DNA from 4 places in the Micromonospora sp. NPDC049044 genome. Region 1 is predicted to be linked to each of the others. Evidence: riboswitches for the same ligand, from Rfam matches in the RefSeq annotation. Region 1 holds a riboswitch; each other region holds the start of a gene.

Region 1 (3,334 bases):
GCCGGGTAGACCACCGCCGGGTCGGCGCCACGCTGCACGGCGATGCCGAGGGTGAGGAGCACGAGGTCGGCACCGAGCCAGCCGAGCGAGGTGACCAGATGCAGTGCGAGCAGGCCCTTGCGGGTGGTGGGTGGGATCCGAGGCATACCGCGATGCTGCCCGCCGACCCGGGCCGGGTCGTCCGACCGCCGACGTCATCCAGGGTACGCCCGGCGACGTAGCCGGCCCCGGCGACGGCATCGCCCGCCCGCATGGTCAACACGACATCACCGACTCCGGGGTATCCCGTTGACCGGACACCCCGGAGTCGGCGAACACGAGTGGATCACCCGCCGGACACCGGGGGTCAGTAGACCGACAGGTGTACGTGGTTGGTGTGGTCGGTGGACGGGGTGCCGCCCGCGCCGCTGTACGACTTCCACCCACTGCTGGGCAGCCAGATCTGCCGGTACCAGATCACGTACAGCACGGCGAGCTGGTCGGCGTTGCGGATGAAGTACGCGGCCAGGTTGTTGCCGTACGTCTTGTCGCCGCCGGTGGCGTTGCCGCCGAAGCCATCCTTCTGGGCCGCGAAGTCGCAGGCCCGGCCCTTGGGGTGTTCGCCGGAGCCGCTGGGGCGGTGGCAGGAGACGTACCTGGTGAAGCCGGCGGCCTTGGCCTGGTTGAGCGCGTGCAGGGTGCGCGGGGTGATGCAGCCGCTGGCGGGGGTGGGGTCGTTGACGCTGCACGATTCGGATGGCCAGGAGCCGTCGGAGTTGCGGGGTGCGGCCTTCGCGTTCGCCGTGGAGGTGCCCCGGTTGGAACCGCTGTCGGCGGTGGTCTGCGGCTTGGGGGCGTTGGCCACGGCCAGCGCCCGTTCGGCCTGGTCCTTGCGCTTGGCCATCACCGCTACCTGCTTGCGCTCTTCGACGATCTCGCCGTTCAGGGCGGCCCGGGTGCGATTGGCCTGGTCCTTGGTGGCGAGTAGATCGCGCAGCACCCGGTCCTCGTTGGCGGCCACCGCCTCCAGCGCGGCGGCCCGGTCCATGAAGCCCTCCGGGCTGTTGCTGTTGAGCAGCGCCGACACCGTGCCGAGCCGGCCGGTGCGGTACGCCACGTCGGCGATCTGGCCGACCTTGCCGTCGCGCTGGGCGAGCTCGACCTCGATGGTCTTCAGCTGGGTGGCGAGCTGCTGTTGCCGCTGCACGGAGGTGTCCAGCGCGCGTTTCGCGTCCAGGTAGCCCTTGCTGGCGGCCTCAAGTTGGGCGCGTAGCGAGGGGGTGCCGCCCTCCTCGTCGGAGTCGGGGGCGGCGGCGGCCCGCAGGCCGGTCGGGGGAGCGGCCGAGGCGGTGCCGGCCGGGAGCGCGACGCCGAGGGCGAACATCGCGACGATCAGGGCCGCCAGTCGGGCGGCGGGTGGTCGTGCTGGTGCCACTGCGCATGTCCTTCCGTCAGCCGCCGACCGGGTTAGCTGTCGGGTTCGGGACGGAAGATCCCTACCGCTGACGCGGATGCACCCCAGGAACGTGGTTCCCCGGTTCGCCCGGCTGGGCGATTAGGCGGCGACCGCCACCGGCGCCTGGAGGGCGCCGCCTGGTGGAGGCCGGGACCGAGCCTACCGGTGCCGGTGGGGCGGCTGCAGCCGTTGTGACGGACGGTGCGTGCGTCGTCACGAACGAATTGTCACCACTCGATCGAGCCGCACGCTCCGGTGGCGGCGCCGGGCTCGATCTGCAACGTCGCGTGTTCGATCCGGAAGTCGTCGTGCAGGGCGGTACGCGCCGCGGTGAGCACCGCGCCGACCTCCGCGTCGGGTGCCATGGTCAGGTGCGCGGACGCCACGTCCATGCCCGAGGTGAGCGTCCAGACGTGCAGGTCGTGCACCTCGACCACGCCGGGGACCGCGGCCAGTCGGTCATGCACGGCGGTCACCTGGAGGTGCTTCGGGGCGGCCTGGACCAGAATCCGGACGGCGGCGCGGGCCAGCCGCCAGGTGCGCGGCAGGATGAACGCGCCGATGGCGACCGCGACGAGTGGATCGGCCCACCACCAGTCGGTGCCGGCGATGAGCAGCGCCGCGCCGATCACGCCCAACGAGCCGAGCAGGTCGCCGAGCACCTCCAGGTAGGCGCCCTGGAGGTTGATGCTCTCCCGGGCGCCGGCGCGAAGCAGGGCGAAGGCGACGATGTTCGCGAGCAGGCCGAGGACGGCCACCGCGAGCATTGGTCCGGTGACGACCTCGTGCGGGTCCCCGAATCGGCGGATCGCCTCGATCAGCACGTAGACGGCGACGCCGGAGAGCAGGACGGCGTTGGCGAGCGCGGCGAGCACCTCGAGTCGGTAGAGCCCGAAGGTGCGCTGCGGGTCGCCGGTGGCCCGCCGGGTCGCGGTGATCGCGGCGAGTGCCATGCCGATGCCGAGCACGTCGGTGAACATGTGCCCGGCGTCGGAGAGCAGGGCGAGCGAGCCGGTGTGCAGGGCGGCCACCGCCTCGACCACCATCAGGGTGGCGAGCAGCCCGAACGCCGCCCAGAGTCGGCCCCTGTGCTGGTGTGCGGCATTGGCGACCGACCCATGGTGGTGGTCATGACCTGCGCCCACGAGATCCACCTTCCGCCGCCGGTCGGGGCCCGGTCAAATGTATGTTCACATCGCTATGTATGCAACTATGAGGTAGACCACCGGCCCAGCAGGCAGGTTTGCCCCGGATCAGTCGGTCGGATCGATTGTGGTGAGCCGCTGCGTGGCCCGGGAAAGCGCCACGTACAGGGTGCGTACCCCCGCGCCCGGATCGGCCCGGATCTCGCTCGGGGCGACGAGCACGACCCCGTCGTACTCCATGCCCTTGGCCTCCAGGCTGGTCACCACCTGCAGGCGCGGCGCGTCGAGCGCGTCGAGCCAACCGGCGACCTCGTCGCGGCGGGGGACCGGAGTGATCACCCCGACCGTGCCCTCCACCTCGGCCAGCAGCCCGGCGGCCGCCTTCACGACGGCGGTCTCCAACCCGGTCGCGGGCACCACCAGCTCGACCGGATCGACCCCGGTGGAGCGCACGGCGGTCGGTAGCGGCAGGTCAGGGTAGAGCCGGCGGATCTCCGCCGCCGCCACCGCGAAGATCTCCGCCGAGTTGCGGTAGTTGGTGGTGAGCGTGAAGTCGTGTCGCTTACGCCGGCCCAGGGCCTGGTCCCGAGCCCGGGTCAGCTCCTCCGGATCACCGGTCCACGCGGTCTGCGCGGGGTCACCCACCACCGTCCAGGAGGCCAGCCGGCCACGCCGCCCGACCATCCGCCACTGCATCGGTGAGACGTCCTGCGCCTCGTCCACCACCACGTGCGCGTACTCCCGGTAGTCCTCC
Region 2 (3,334 bases), on a different contig from region 1:
CACCCGCTGCCGGTCGAGCGGCTGTGGGGCGTCGGCCCGGTCACCTCGGCGAAGTTGCGGGCGCACCGGATCCGTACCGTCGGCGAGGTGGCGCGGCTCGGCGAGGCCGCGTTGGTGTCTCTGCTCGGGTCCGGCTCCGGGCGGCACCTGCACGCCCTGGCGCACAACCGTGACCCACGCGCGGTGCAGGTCGGTCGACGACGCGGATCGATGGGTGCCCAGCACGCACTGAGCCGCAGCCCGCACGCCCCGGCGGAGTTGGACGCCATCCTCGCCGGCCTTGTCGACCGGGTCTCCCGGCGGATGCGCGCGGCCGGGCGGGCCGGGCGCACAGTGGTGCTGCGGCTGCGTTTCGGCGACTACACCCGGGCGACCCGCTCGCACACAGTGGACAAGGCGACAGCCGACACGACCCCGTTGCTCGCCGCCGCGCGGGCGCTGTTGCGGGCGGCCCAGCCCGAGATCGACAGTCGTGGTGTCACGCTGATCGGTGTCTCGGTGGGCAATCTGGACGACAGCCCGGTGCAGCCGGAGCTGCCGTTCCACAGCGACCCGGGTGCGGAGCTGGACGCCGCTGTGGACGCGGTCCGCGACCGGTTCGGATCGGCGGCGCTCACCCGGGCGGTGCTGCTCGGCCGGGAGCCGGGCGTCGAGATGCCGCTGCTGCCGGATTGACCGATCTGCGTGCGGTGTCCATCCGAAGAGGTGCGATCGGAGACACATCACAGCAGGTCGGCGGTTTAGCCGGCGGCTGACGGGTGACCCTTGGGGGGTACAGCCTGACAAGGGGGGACCCAGCATGTCCGACGACACCAGCAACCGAGTGAGCCGCAACGCCGAGCGCCCGCACGACGTGACCGACCCGCTGCTCTGGCAGTTGGCGATCGATGTGCTGAGCGCCCACGAGCCGGACGACGAGGGTCACTGCCGCAACCTCCAGTGCGCCGGGCAGTCCTGGCCCTGTGCGGCCCGCGCCGGCGCCGAGCAGTCGATACGCCTGGCCCGCAGCACACCCGCCCCGGTCGAGACGACCACCGACGGCGGCGACAGCGAGGAGGGCGGCACGGGTTGGTCCGGGGAGAGCAGCGCACCGGCTCCCCGGTGGGGCTGGAACGCCGGTCCGGTCACGTCGCACCGAGGGCCGAAGGCGTCCGCGTCCGCGGCGTGACGGCCTTCCCCCGGGGGTACGAGCGCGCGGGGCTGATTGGCATCACACGCACGAACGCTCGGCCGGTGATCCGGCCGAGCGTTCGCGTGTCATCCGTCAGAGGCTGAGCCGCTGCGTCGGGAAACGATCAGAGGCTGAGCCGCTGACCCGGGAAGATCAGGCCCGGGTCGGCCCCGATCAGCTGCCGGTTGTGCTCGTACAGCGCCTGCCAACCGCCGGTCACCCGGTGGCCGTCAGCGATCTCCGACAGGGTGTCCCCCGGCTTGACCAGGTACGTCTGGCCGCCGGTGGTCGGCGCGGTGCGTTCGTGGCTGCGGGTCGCCGGCTGCTCGCCGCGCGACGGCCGCTCGGTGGGCTTGGTCGACTTCGTGGTGGGCTTGGTCGACTTGGTGGTGGGCTTGGTCGACTTCGTGGCCGAGCCGCCGGTCGATCCGCCCTTCTTGCCGCAGGTCGGCCAGGCGCCGATGCCCTGCCCGTCGAGTACCTTCTCGGCGATCGCGATCTGCTCGCCGCGGCTGGCCAGGTCGGCGCGGGCGGCGTACTTCTTGCCGCCGTAACCGGCCCAGGTGCTCTGGGAGAACTGCAGTCCGCCGTAGTAGCCGTTCCCGGTGTTGATCTTCCAGTTGCCGCCGGACTCGCACTTGGCGATCGCGTCCCAGTTGACCGCGGCCTGCGCCGGGGCGGCCGGCCCGAAGAGGGCGACGGCGCCGGTGACCGCACCGACAGCCAGGGTGCCGACGGCGAGGCGGCGGGTGGTGACCCGTCGATGACGGGGGGTGTAGACAGACGTCATGTGAGCTTCCTCCACGCCGGCGAGGTGAGCTGTCGGGTTCGGGCCGAGGAGCCCGGCCGCACGGTGGCGGCTTCACCCCGAGGTGACATGCACCGAGGAACGTGTGGGTCCCCCGCTCCTGCCCGGTGACTGGGTTCCGACGACCGGGGGCAGGATTTGGCGTTGCCGGCCGTGGTGTCCGCGTTGGCGAACCCGACCGACGTTAGGCACGGTCGGTGACGATCGCCCAACCCCTGTGAACTTCTTCACCGGGGCACGCTGGAGAGTCCGCTCAGCGGTTGCGGGCCTGGTGACTCTGTGCAGTGACCACCATGGACCGTTTGCGATCAGCTGTCCTCCTGGAGCCAGACGCCGACCCCTCGACGGCGACGACCAACAAGACCAGGGACAACAACGGAAACCAATCTCCCGTACGCGAGTAGACAGTGCCCCATCCGGTGGTCGGAGCGGCCGTTACCAGCAACTCCGCGTCACCGGCGCTGACGTCACCCAGCAGTCTGCCGCCGCCGTCGCTTACCGTCAGCCGGCCCAACTCGGCGGCGCGGACCACTGTGATTCCGTTCTCCACACCCCGGACCATTGCGATGCGACCGTGCAGCCAACCGTCGGAGGTGAAGTCCAGGGCGGGGACGAGCAGCACCGAGGCGCCCTCCGCCCGATACCGCCGGACCAGGCCGGGATAGTCGAGGTCCTTGCAGATGGCAACGCCGAACCGCCCGTTCACGATGACGTCGTCGTCGCCCGGCGTCAGCCACTCCTCCAGGCCGGGGACCAGATGCTGTTTCTGGTACGTCGTGACGCCGCCATCCGGGTCCAGCACCAGCGCGACGTTGCTGGCCGTGCCGGCCCGCCACAGCACCGTGCCGACGACGATCTGGGCCCCGGCCTGCCGCAGCGCGTCCACGAGCAGGGGCAGGGTCGTGTCCGTCACGGCGAACACCTTCTCCGGCAGCACCACGATCCGTGCCCCACGGGCGGTCAGGTCCGCCACCCGCGCGGCGTACCGGGCGAGCAGGTCCCGGCCGGACGGTTCGTCGATCGGGAGCCCGTCCGTGGACTGCCGCAGGGCGAGCAGACCGACGGTAAGCGGCTCGGCCGGGTCGGCTGAACGACCCAGTGACCAGGCCGACCACCCGCCGGCGCCGAGCAGGAGGGCGAGCAGGCAGGCGAGGGCGGTGCGGTCGAGCCGGCCGGTGCCTGTTGGCAGTGCGCTGCCGAGCACGGCGGCGACAGCGATCGGGACGGCGAGCAGCAGGTAGGTGACGCCCCAGACGCCGGTGAGCGCGGTCATCTGGATGACCGGCCGGACGTCGGCCTGCGTGTAGGCGAGACTCCACCACGCCCCCTGCGGGAACAGGTGCGACGCCGCGTAC
Region 3 (3,334 bases), on a different contig from region 1:
GGTAGGCCGCCTCCTCCGGGTAGGCCCGCCCGTACACCGGAATGGTGGTCCGGCCGGGCTTCGGGGTGGCCACCAGGCCGACTGTCCAGCTGGCGGTGGGCGCGGACGCCGGGTTGTGGAACCAGGCCCGCTGCCCGAGGTACCAGATCGCCGTCCAGTCACCCTGCCGGCCGGCCAGCGCGTACGTCTGGCCGGCGGAGGCACGGGCACCGTGGTCCGACACCTCCATCGTGTTCGGGGTGCCGTCGGGGCGCAGCGCGATGTCGTTCACAAGTGGCGCGTCCGCAGCCGGCGCGGAGCGCAGCACCACCGCCGAGGAGCCGCGCGGCGCGCACGGCACACCGGCGGTGACGCAGCCGACGAACGCGGGCTGGTTGGTGGTGAAGTCCGGGTCGATCCGGACCAGTCCGGTGGCCGGGGTACCGGTGTCCAACCGGGGCGCGTGCAGCAGTTCGAAGTAGTGGGTCCAGTCCCAGTACGGACCGGTGTCCCAGTGCATGCCACGGACGGTCGCGGCGGTGGTGCCGGGCACGTTGTCGTGGCCGATGATGTGCTGGCGGTCCAGCGGGATGCCCAACCGCAGCGCGAGGTGCCGGACCAGTTTCGCCGACGTCCGGTACATCGCCTCGGTGTACCAGGTGCCCTGCGCCGCGAAGCCCTCGTGTTCCAACCCGACCGACTTGGCGTTGACGTACCAGTTGCCGGCGTGCCAGGCGACGTCCTTGGTCTTGACGTGCTGAGCGATGTGCCCGTCCACCGAGCGCAGCGTGTAGTGCCAGCTCACGTAGGTCGGGTCCTGCACGAGTTGCAGGGTGGTGGCCCAGCTTCCCTCGGTGTCGTGGATGACTATGTACTCGATCTTCTGCCGGGCGGGCCGGTCGGACAGGTCATGGTTGCCGTAGTCCCCGTCGCCGAACGCCGCGTAGGGCGCCGGAATCCACTCGCAGGAGATGGTCCGGGGGCATTCCAGCCCGTCCGGTCGGGCGAGCCGGCGCAGACCCAGTCGGTCCAGCCAGGAGCGTTGCGGGCGGATCGCCCGGGCCGGCAGCGCGACCCGCTGGCCGTCGTCGGTCACCCGGGACTCTCCGGCGCCGATGGTGGTGAAGACCTCGTCGGCGAAGGCCGCCGCCGCGTCGGCGCTGTCCGCGCCGGCGTAGCGGGCCACCGCGCCGTACCAGCTGGCCGGGTCGGTGCCGGCGCCGACCGGCGCGCCCAACTCCCGCTGGTACGACGCCAGCAGCGCGGCGCCGCCCCGGATGTTGACGGAGGCGTCGGTGCGCAGCGCGTCGGCTGTCGCGCCGGTGAGCGCGGCGGCGGCGTCCACTGTCTGCAACGCGGCGGCGGGTGGCGCCGGGTCCTCGGCCGGCCGGGGCGCGGGTGCCAGCGCGGTACGGGAGTCGTCGCCGCGCGGGTCCTCGGTACCGGTGTCGTGGTGACCGCCCACCAGCAGTGCGGCCACGTGTCGGGCGTCGGTCAGGTGCATGGGGCCGTAACCGCCGCTGGTGCTGGGGGTGCCGGCGTTGCTGTCCCAGCGGGACTCCAGGTAGGAGACGCCGAGCAGCACGTCGGTCGGTACGCCGTACTCGGCCGCCGCGGCGGCGTACTGCTGCTGGCGGTCGGTCGTTGGTGCGGTCGTGGCGTTGGCAGGTAGCGGAACAGTGGTCGCGGCGGCGACCACGGCGGCCACCGTCGCGGCGAGCAGGGTTGGACGATGCATTGAACCCCCTGTATTGCGCGGGTGAAGGTGAGGTCACCTTCGCGCCGCCCGGGAGTCCGCGTCAATACCTTTCCATCCATCGACAAGGAGGGAAAGAAATTTTCATGTACGGTCGGTGACCCTCTCCGATCGGTACGGAGTGTCACGGCCGCACGGGTTGCGAAGTGGTAACAAGCGTCTCTACTCTGGTCATTCGTCGGCCCGATAGCAGCTCCGTCCAGCCCGGGCGGTAACGGACCGACACCGCCGAGTCGTTTCCGAACGAACCGGGGACCCATGTCCCCCGGGGTGAATCCGCAGCCACTGCGGTAGGGCGCCGACTTCCCGCCCGAACCCGTCAGCTAACCCGGTAGGCGGTCAGGAAGAAGGAGTACGGAACCCCGGTGGCACTCCATGCCCCGCGGCCGTCGTCCGAGCGGTCGGCAGCAGCCGGCCCGACGTCGATCGTGCCGCGTTCACGCTGGTCCCGCTTCACCACCGCGCTCGCCGCACTGGCCGGCGTCGCCGTCGTCCTGACCGGCAGCGCCACGGCGGCCCACGCCGACCCGTCCGTCGCCGAGATCGAGCGCCAGATCGACGCCGACTGGAACAAGCTCGAGCCGATCATCGAACAGCACAACGCCACCCGGATCGACCTCGCCGCCAAGCGCAGGCAGGCCGAGGCGCTGGCCGCCCGGATCGCCCCGCTCGAGCGTCAGGTCGACGCCGCGATGGACAAGGTCAGTGCCCTGGCCGTGCGGGCCTACAAGGGCGAGAACGTGCTTACCGTCAACGCGGTGCTGGGCAGCCGGTCACCGAGTGAGGTGGTCGGTCAACTCGAACTGCTCGACCGCTTCGCGCACAACCAGCAGCAGGACGTCCGCGAGGTGGCCGACCTGCGCGACAAGTTGGCCGGGCAGAAGGCTCCACTCGACCAGATGGTGGCCCAGTTGACCCGCACCGAGGCGCAACTGGCGGCGAAGAAGAAGCAGATCAACGAGGAGATCGACAAGCTGCAGAAGCTGCGCCTCAAGGTGTACGGCAGCGGTGGTGGCGGTCCGTTGCGCCCGGCGCCCTGCCCCGGCAGCTATCCCGGCGGCGCCGCGGGCACGGCCGTCAAGTTCGCCTGCGCGCAGATCGGCAAGCCCTACGTCTGGGGTGCCGAGGGACCGAACTCGTACGACTGCTCCGGGCTGATGCTTGCCGCCTGGGCGAAGGCCGGGGTGTCACTGCCCCACAACGCCGCCGCGCAGAGCCGCGTCACCAAGAACGTCAGCAGGGCCGACCTGCGCCCCGGTGACCTGGTCTTCTACTACAGCGACATCCACCACGTCGGCATGTACGTCGGCGGCGGCTGGGTGGTGCACGCCTCGCAGGCCGGTCAACCGGTCAAGATGAAGAAGGTCGACGACGGCCCGATCCACAGCTACGGCCGCCCAGCCTGATCGAGGGTGTTGACCGAAGGGCCCGTCGCGATTCGTCGCGGCGGGCCCTCGTCGTCACGGGGTCAGCGGGTCGGCCAGGTGCGCCAGTGCTGCCAGGCGCGGCTCGGCGTCGGACCCCGCTGGCCCTGGTAACGAGATCCGTAGACCGCCGAGCCGTACGGGTGCTCGGCCGGCGAGGAGAGCCGGAAGATGC
Region 4 (3,334 bases), on a different contig from region 1:
TTCCAACATGCCGGCCCGACGGCCACCACGCGGGCGGTTCGGCCGCTCGACGCTCCGGCGCGCCCGGCAACCTCCCGGTGGGCTGACTAGCATCTCCCATGATCGCCCTGCGCATGCCGCCGCACATCCGGACGCCGCGACGGCGTGGTGACGCGGCCGACCGGCCGCGCACTGACCGTCAGTGATCAGGCGGTCGGCAGGCAGCGAACCGCACCGCCGTCCGGCGCGTTCGCGTCGAAACGGTGAACCGCGCGGCCCGCTGACACGTATCCCGCACCGGATCGTTGGGAGTCTCGACTTGGGTTCCGACCACGCCCGTCCCGCGCCGTCCGCCCCGCCCCGGGTGCGACGGATCCTCGTCGTGACGGTGGTGCCCCTCTTCGTCGCCACAGTGCTCGCCGCGGCACTGCTCTGGCCGCGCGGAGGAGCGACGCAGACCGACGGAGGAGCGGACGTGCCGCGCTACGCCGGCACGGTGACCCGCGTGGTGACCGAGCCGTGCCCGCCGCTGCCGTCGAGCCCCGAGGACACACCCAGGACCGGCGCCGGGCCGTGCGGCACTGTCGACGTCCGGGTGGACGACGGCCCCGCCGCCGGCCAGCAGGTGCGGACACCGGTGCCCGACGGTCCGGGCGCACCACGGGTGGACGTCGGCGACGAGGTCATCCTGGTCCAGTTGACCGACCCTACCGATCCCGCCACCAGCAACTGGAACATCGCCGAGCACCAGCGCGGCACTCCCCTCGTGTGGCTGGCGGTGGTCTTCGCTGCCGCGATCGTCGCGTTCGGCCGGTGGCGGGGGCTGGCCGCGCTCGGCGGGTTGGCGGCCAGCTTCGCCATCCTGCTCACCTTCGTACTGCCGGGCATCGGTGCCGGCAGATCACCGCTGCTGGTGGCGGTGGTCGGCGCCGCCCTGATCATGTTCGTGGTGCTCTATCTGACCCACGGCGTCACCGCGCAGACCTCGGTCGCGGTGCTCGGCACCCTGGGCAGCCTGGTACTGACCGGCGCGCTCGCCACCATCGCCACCGCGGCGACCCACCTCACCGGCTTCGGCAGTGAGGAGGCGACGACACTGTCGATGTTCCAGGGTGACGTGGACCTGCACGGCCTGCTGCTCGCCGGGATCATCATCGGTTCGCTCGGGGTGCTCGACGACGTGACGGTCACCCAGGCCGCCACCGTCACCGAGTTGGCGAACGCCAATCCCGGGCTGACCCGGATACAGCTGTACCGGGCGGCGACCCGCGTCGGCCGCGCGCACATCGCCTCCACCGTCAACACCATCGTGTTGGCGTACGCGGGCGCGTCGCTGCCCCTCCTGCTCCTGCTCACCGCCGACTCGCGGCCGATCGGGCAGATTCTCACGAGCGAGTTCCTCGCGCAGGAAATCGTCCGCAGCGCGGTCGCCACACTCGGGCTGATCGCCGCCGTGCCACTGACCACCGGGCTGGCCGCGATCGTGACCACGGCCGGACGTGTCGACGCCACGCCGCCGGGCGACGCCCCCGGGCCGCGCCCCCAACCGGACCCGGCGGAGGCACTTGCCGCCCTCAACGCGCCGCGGACGGCGCGATCCGACGAGCCGGACGAGACGCGGACCCGGCCCGCATCCACCGCCACCGACGGGTGGCCGGAGTCGAACAGGAGCACGGATACGGCATGGTGACACTCCTCAGCGTGACCAGATCGGGTCTCCCCCCTGAGAACCGCGTCACTGGTTACCAAACGCTATGGCGAAATGACACTTTTGGTCGGCATCCAGGCGTAGCTCACCGAGTCGACTCTCGGGTAACCTCGCTGCCGGTTACCGATGAAGGCGCGAAGCGGCGCCTGCGGTGCCACCGCCCAATCGCCAACCGGCGAGCCGGGGACCCAGGTGTGTGGGGTGAATCCGCGTCAGCGGTAGGGGCCACTTCCGCCCCGAACCCGTCAGCTAACCCGGTCGGCGGTCGAGGGAAGGGAACATTGTGACGGCACCCCTACGCCGCTGGTTGACACCCGTGGTGGCCGTGATCGCCGCACTGACCGTGCTCGCCGGGCCTCTCCCGGCCCACGCCGCTCCGACGACCCCCACACCATCCGGGCACGAGGAGGACGACGAGCCCAAGCTCATCACCGACCTCATCGAGCAGGTCAACCGCGACTACTCCGCCGCCAAGTCCAAGCTGGACAAATCCAAGAAGCGGCAGTTGGAGTTGGCGCTGGAGGTGGACCGGGCCAAGGCCGACCTGGACGCACTGACACCACAGGTCGGGCAGATCGCCGCCCAGTCGTACCGGACCGGTCGGATCGGCGCGCTCGCGATGCTGCTGGAGAGCGACGCCCCGGACACGTTCGTCCAGCGCGCCGCGATGCTCGACGAGATCAACATGGTGAACGAGAACAAGCTCGCCGAGGTCAACGCGGCGAAGTCCCGCGCCGAGCAGGCCAAACTGCTCCTCGACACCGAGGTCCGGGAGCAGCAGAAGCAGACCGCCGTGATGGCCAAGCGCAAGAGCGAGGCCGACAAGGCGCTCGCCCTGGTCGGCGGCAAGGGCTTCACCGGCGGCCTGGTCGACGCCACCTCGAAGGTCGCCAAGATCGGCCCGGGTCGCACCGCCGACGGTGACTGGAAGCCGCAGTCCTGCAGCGAGAAGGACCCGACCACGTCCGGTTGCGTCACGCCGCGGACGCTGCACGCGTACAAGGAAGTCAAGGCCGCCGGATTCAACCGGTTCGTCGGCTGTCACCGCAACGGTGGACCGTACGAGCACCCGAAGGGCCGCGCCTGCGACTGGTCGTTGCAGAAGAGCGGCTTCAGCCCGTGGCACAACAACGACACCCGGATGTACGGCAACAACGTGGCCGCGTTCCTCATCCGCAACGCCGACCGGCTCGGCATCTACTACGTGATCTGGAACCGGCAGATCTGGTTCCCGGCGACCGGCTGGAAGTCCTACAGCGGACCGTCGAACCACACCGACCACGTACACATGTCGATGCTCTGACCCGCGCCACCTGTTGCCGAGGGCCGCTCCGCGTACTGCGGGGCGGCCCTCGGCAGGTCAGGCGGCAGCAGCCGGGTCAGCCGACCCGGCCGGCACGCCGAGCGTCGCGAAGCCGGCCGGCACGGCGGCCACCGGGCGCACCACTCCGGCGGCGAGCCGGTACGACACGCCCACCACAGCGCAGCGCCCCCGCTCCACCTCGGCGGCCAGCACCGGCGACTGCCGGAGCAACGTCTCGACGGTCTGCGCGATGTGGATGTCGACGATGCCGTCGATGTCGTCCACGCCCTCGGCCTCGGCCCGACGCAGACTGGGCAGCACTGCATCTACCACCGCCGGCAGGT

The links. A riboswitch is a leader RNA that binds a small molecule or an ion and turns the genes downstream of it on or off. The one in region 1 is predicted to bind cyclic di-AMP.
Region 2: it holds a riboswitch for cyclic di-AMP, as region 1 does, so the genes downstream of both, AB0B85_RS11570 (transglycosylase family protein) here and AB0B85_RS10780 (hypothetical protein) in region 1, are expected to answer to the same signal.
Region 3: it holds a riboswitch for cyclic di-AMP, as region 1 does, so the genes downstream of both, AB0B85_RS29600 (NlpC/P60 family protein) here and AB0B85_RS10780 (hypothetical protein) in region 1, are expected to answer to the same signal.
Region 4: it holds a riboswitch for cyclic di-AMP, as region 1 does, so the genes downstream of both, AB0B85_RS02375 (hypothetical protein) here and AB0B85_RS10780 (hypothetical protein) in region 1, are expected to answer to the same signal.

The regions. Positions count from the first base shown of each region.
Region 1 is NZ_JBEZFA010000010.1:91,567-94,900, forward strand. It holds gene AB0B85_RS10775 (hypothetical protein) at 1-146, opposite strand, end outside; gene AB0B85_RS10780 (hypothetical protein) at 347-1,363, opposite strand; cyclic di-AMP (ydaO/yuaA leader) riboswitch at 1,420-1,551, opposite strand; gene AB0B85_RS10785 (cation diffusion facilitator family transporter) at 1,663-2,580, opposite strand; gene AB0B85_RS10790 (AAA family ATPase) at 2,689-3,334, opposite strand, start outside.
Region 2 is NZ_JBEZFA010000011.1:45,839-49,172, reverse strand. It holds gene dinB (DNA polymerase IV) at 1-675, shown strand, start outside; gene AB0B85_RS11575 (hypothetical protein) at 800-1,168, shown strand; gene AB0B85_RS11570 (transglycosylase family protein) at 1,296-1,961, opposite strand; cyclic di-AMP (ydaO/yuaA leader) riboswitch at 1,961-2,133, opposite strand; gene AB0B85_RS11565 (nitrilase-related carbon-nitrogen hydrolase) at 2,233-3,334, opposite strand, start outside.
Region 3 is NZ_JBEZFA010000049.1:13,159-16,492, forward strand. It holds gene AB0B85_RS29595 (N-acetylmuramoyl-L-alanine amidase) at 1-1,717, opposite strand, end outside; cyclic di-AMP (ydaO/yuaA leader) riboswitch at 1,952-2,087, shown strand; gene AB0B85_RS29600 (NlpC/P60 family protein) at 2,101-3,141, shown strand; gene dcd (dCTP deaminase) at 3,204-3,334, opposite strand, start outside.
Region 4 is NZ_JBEZFA010000002.1:178,053-181,386, forward strand. It holds gene AB0B85_RS02370 (YibE/F family protein) at 299-1,669, shown strand; cyclic di-AMP (ydaO/yuaA leader) riboswitch at 1,836-1,966, shown strand; gene AB0B85_RS02375 (hypothetical protein) at 1,971-2,990, shown strand; gene AB0B85_RS02380 (carbonic anhydrase) at 3,048-3,334, opposite strand, start outside.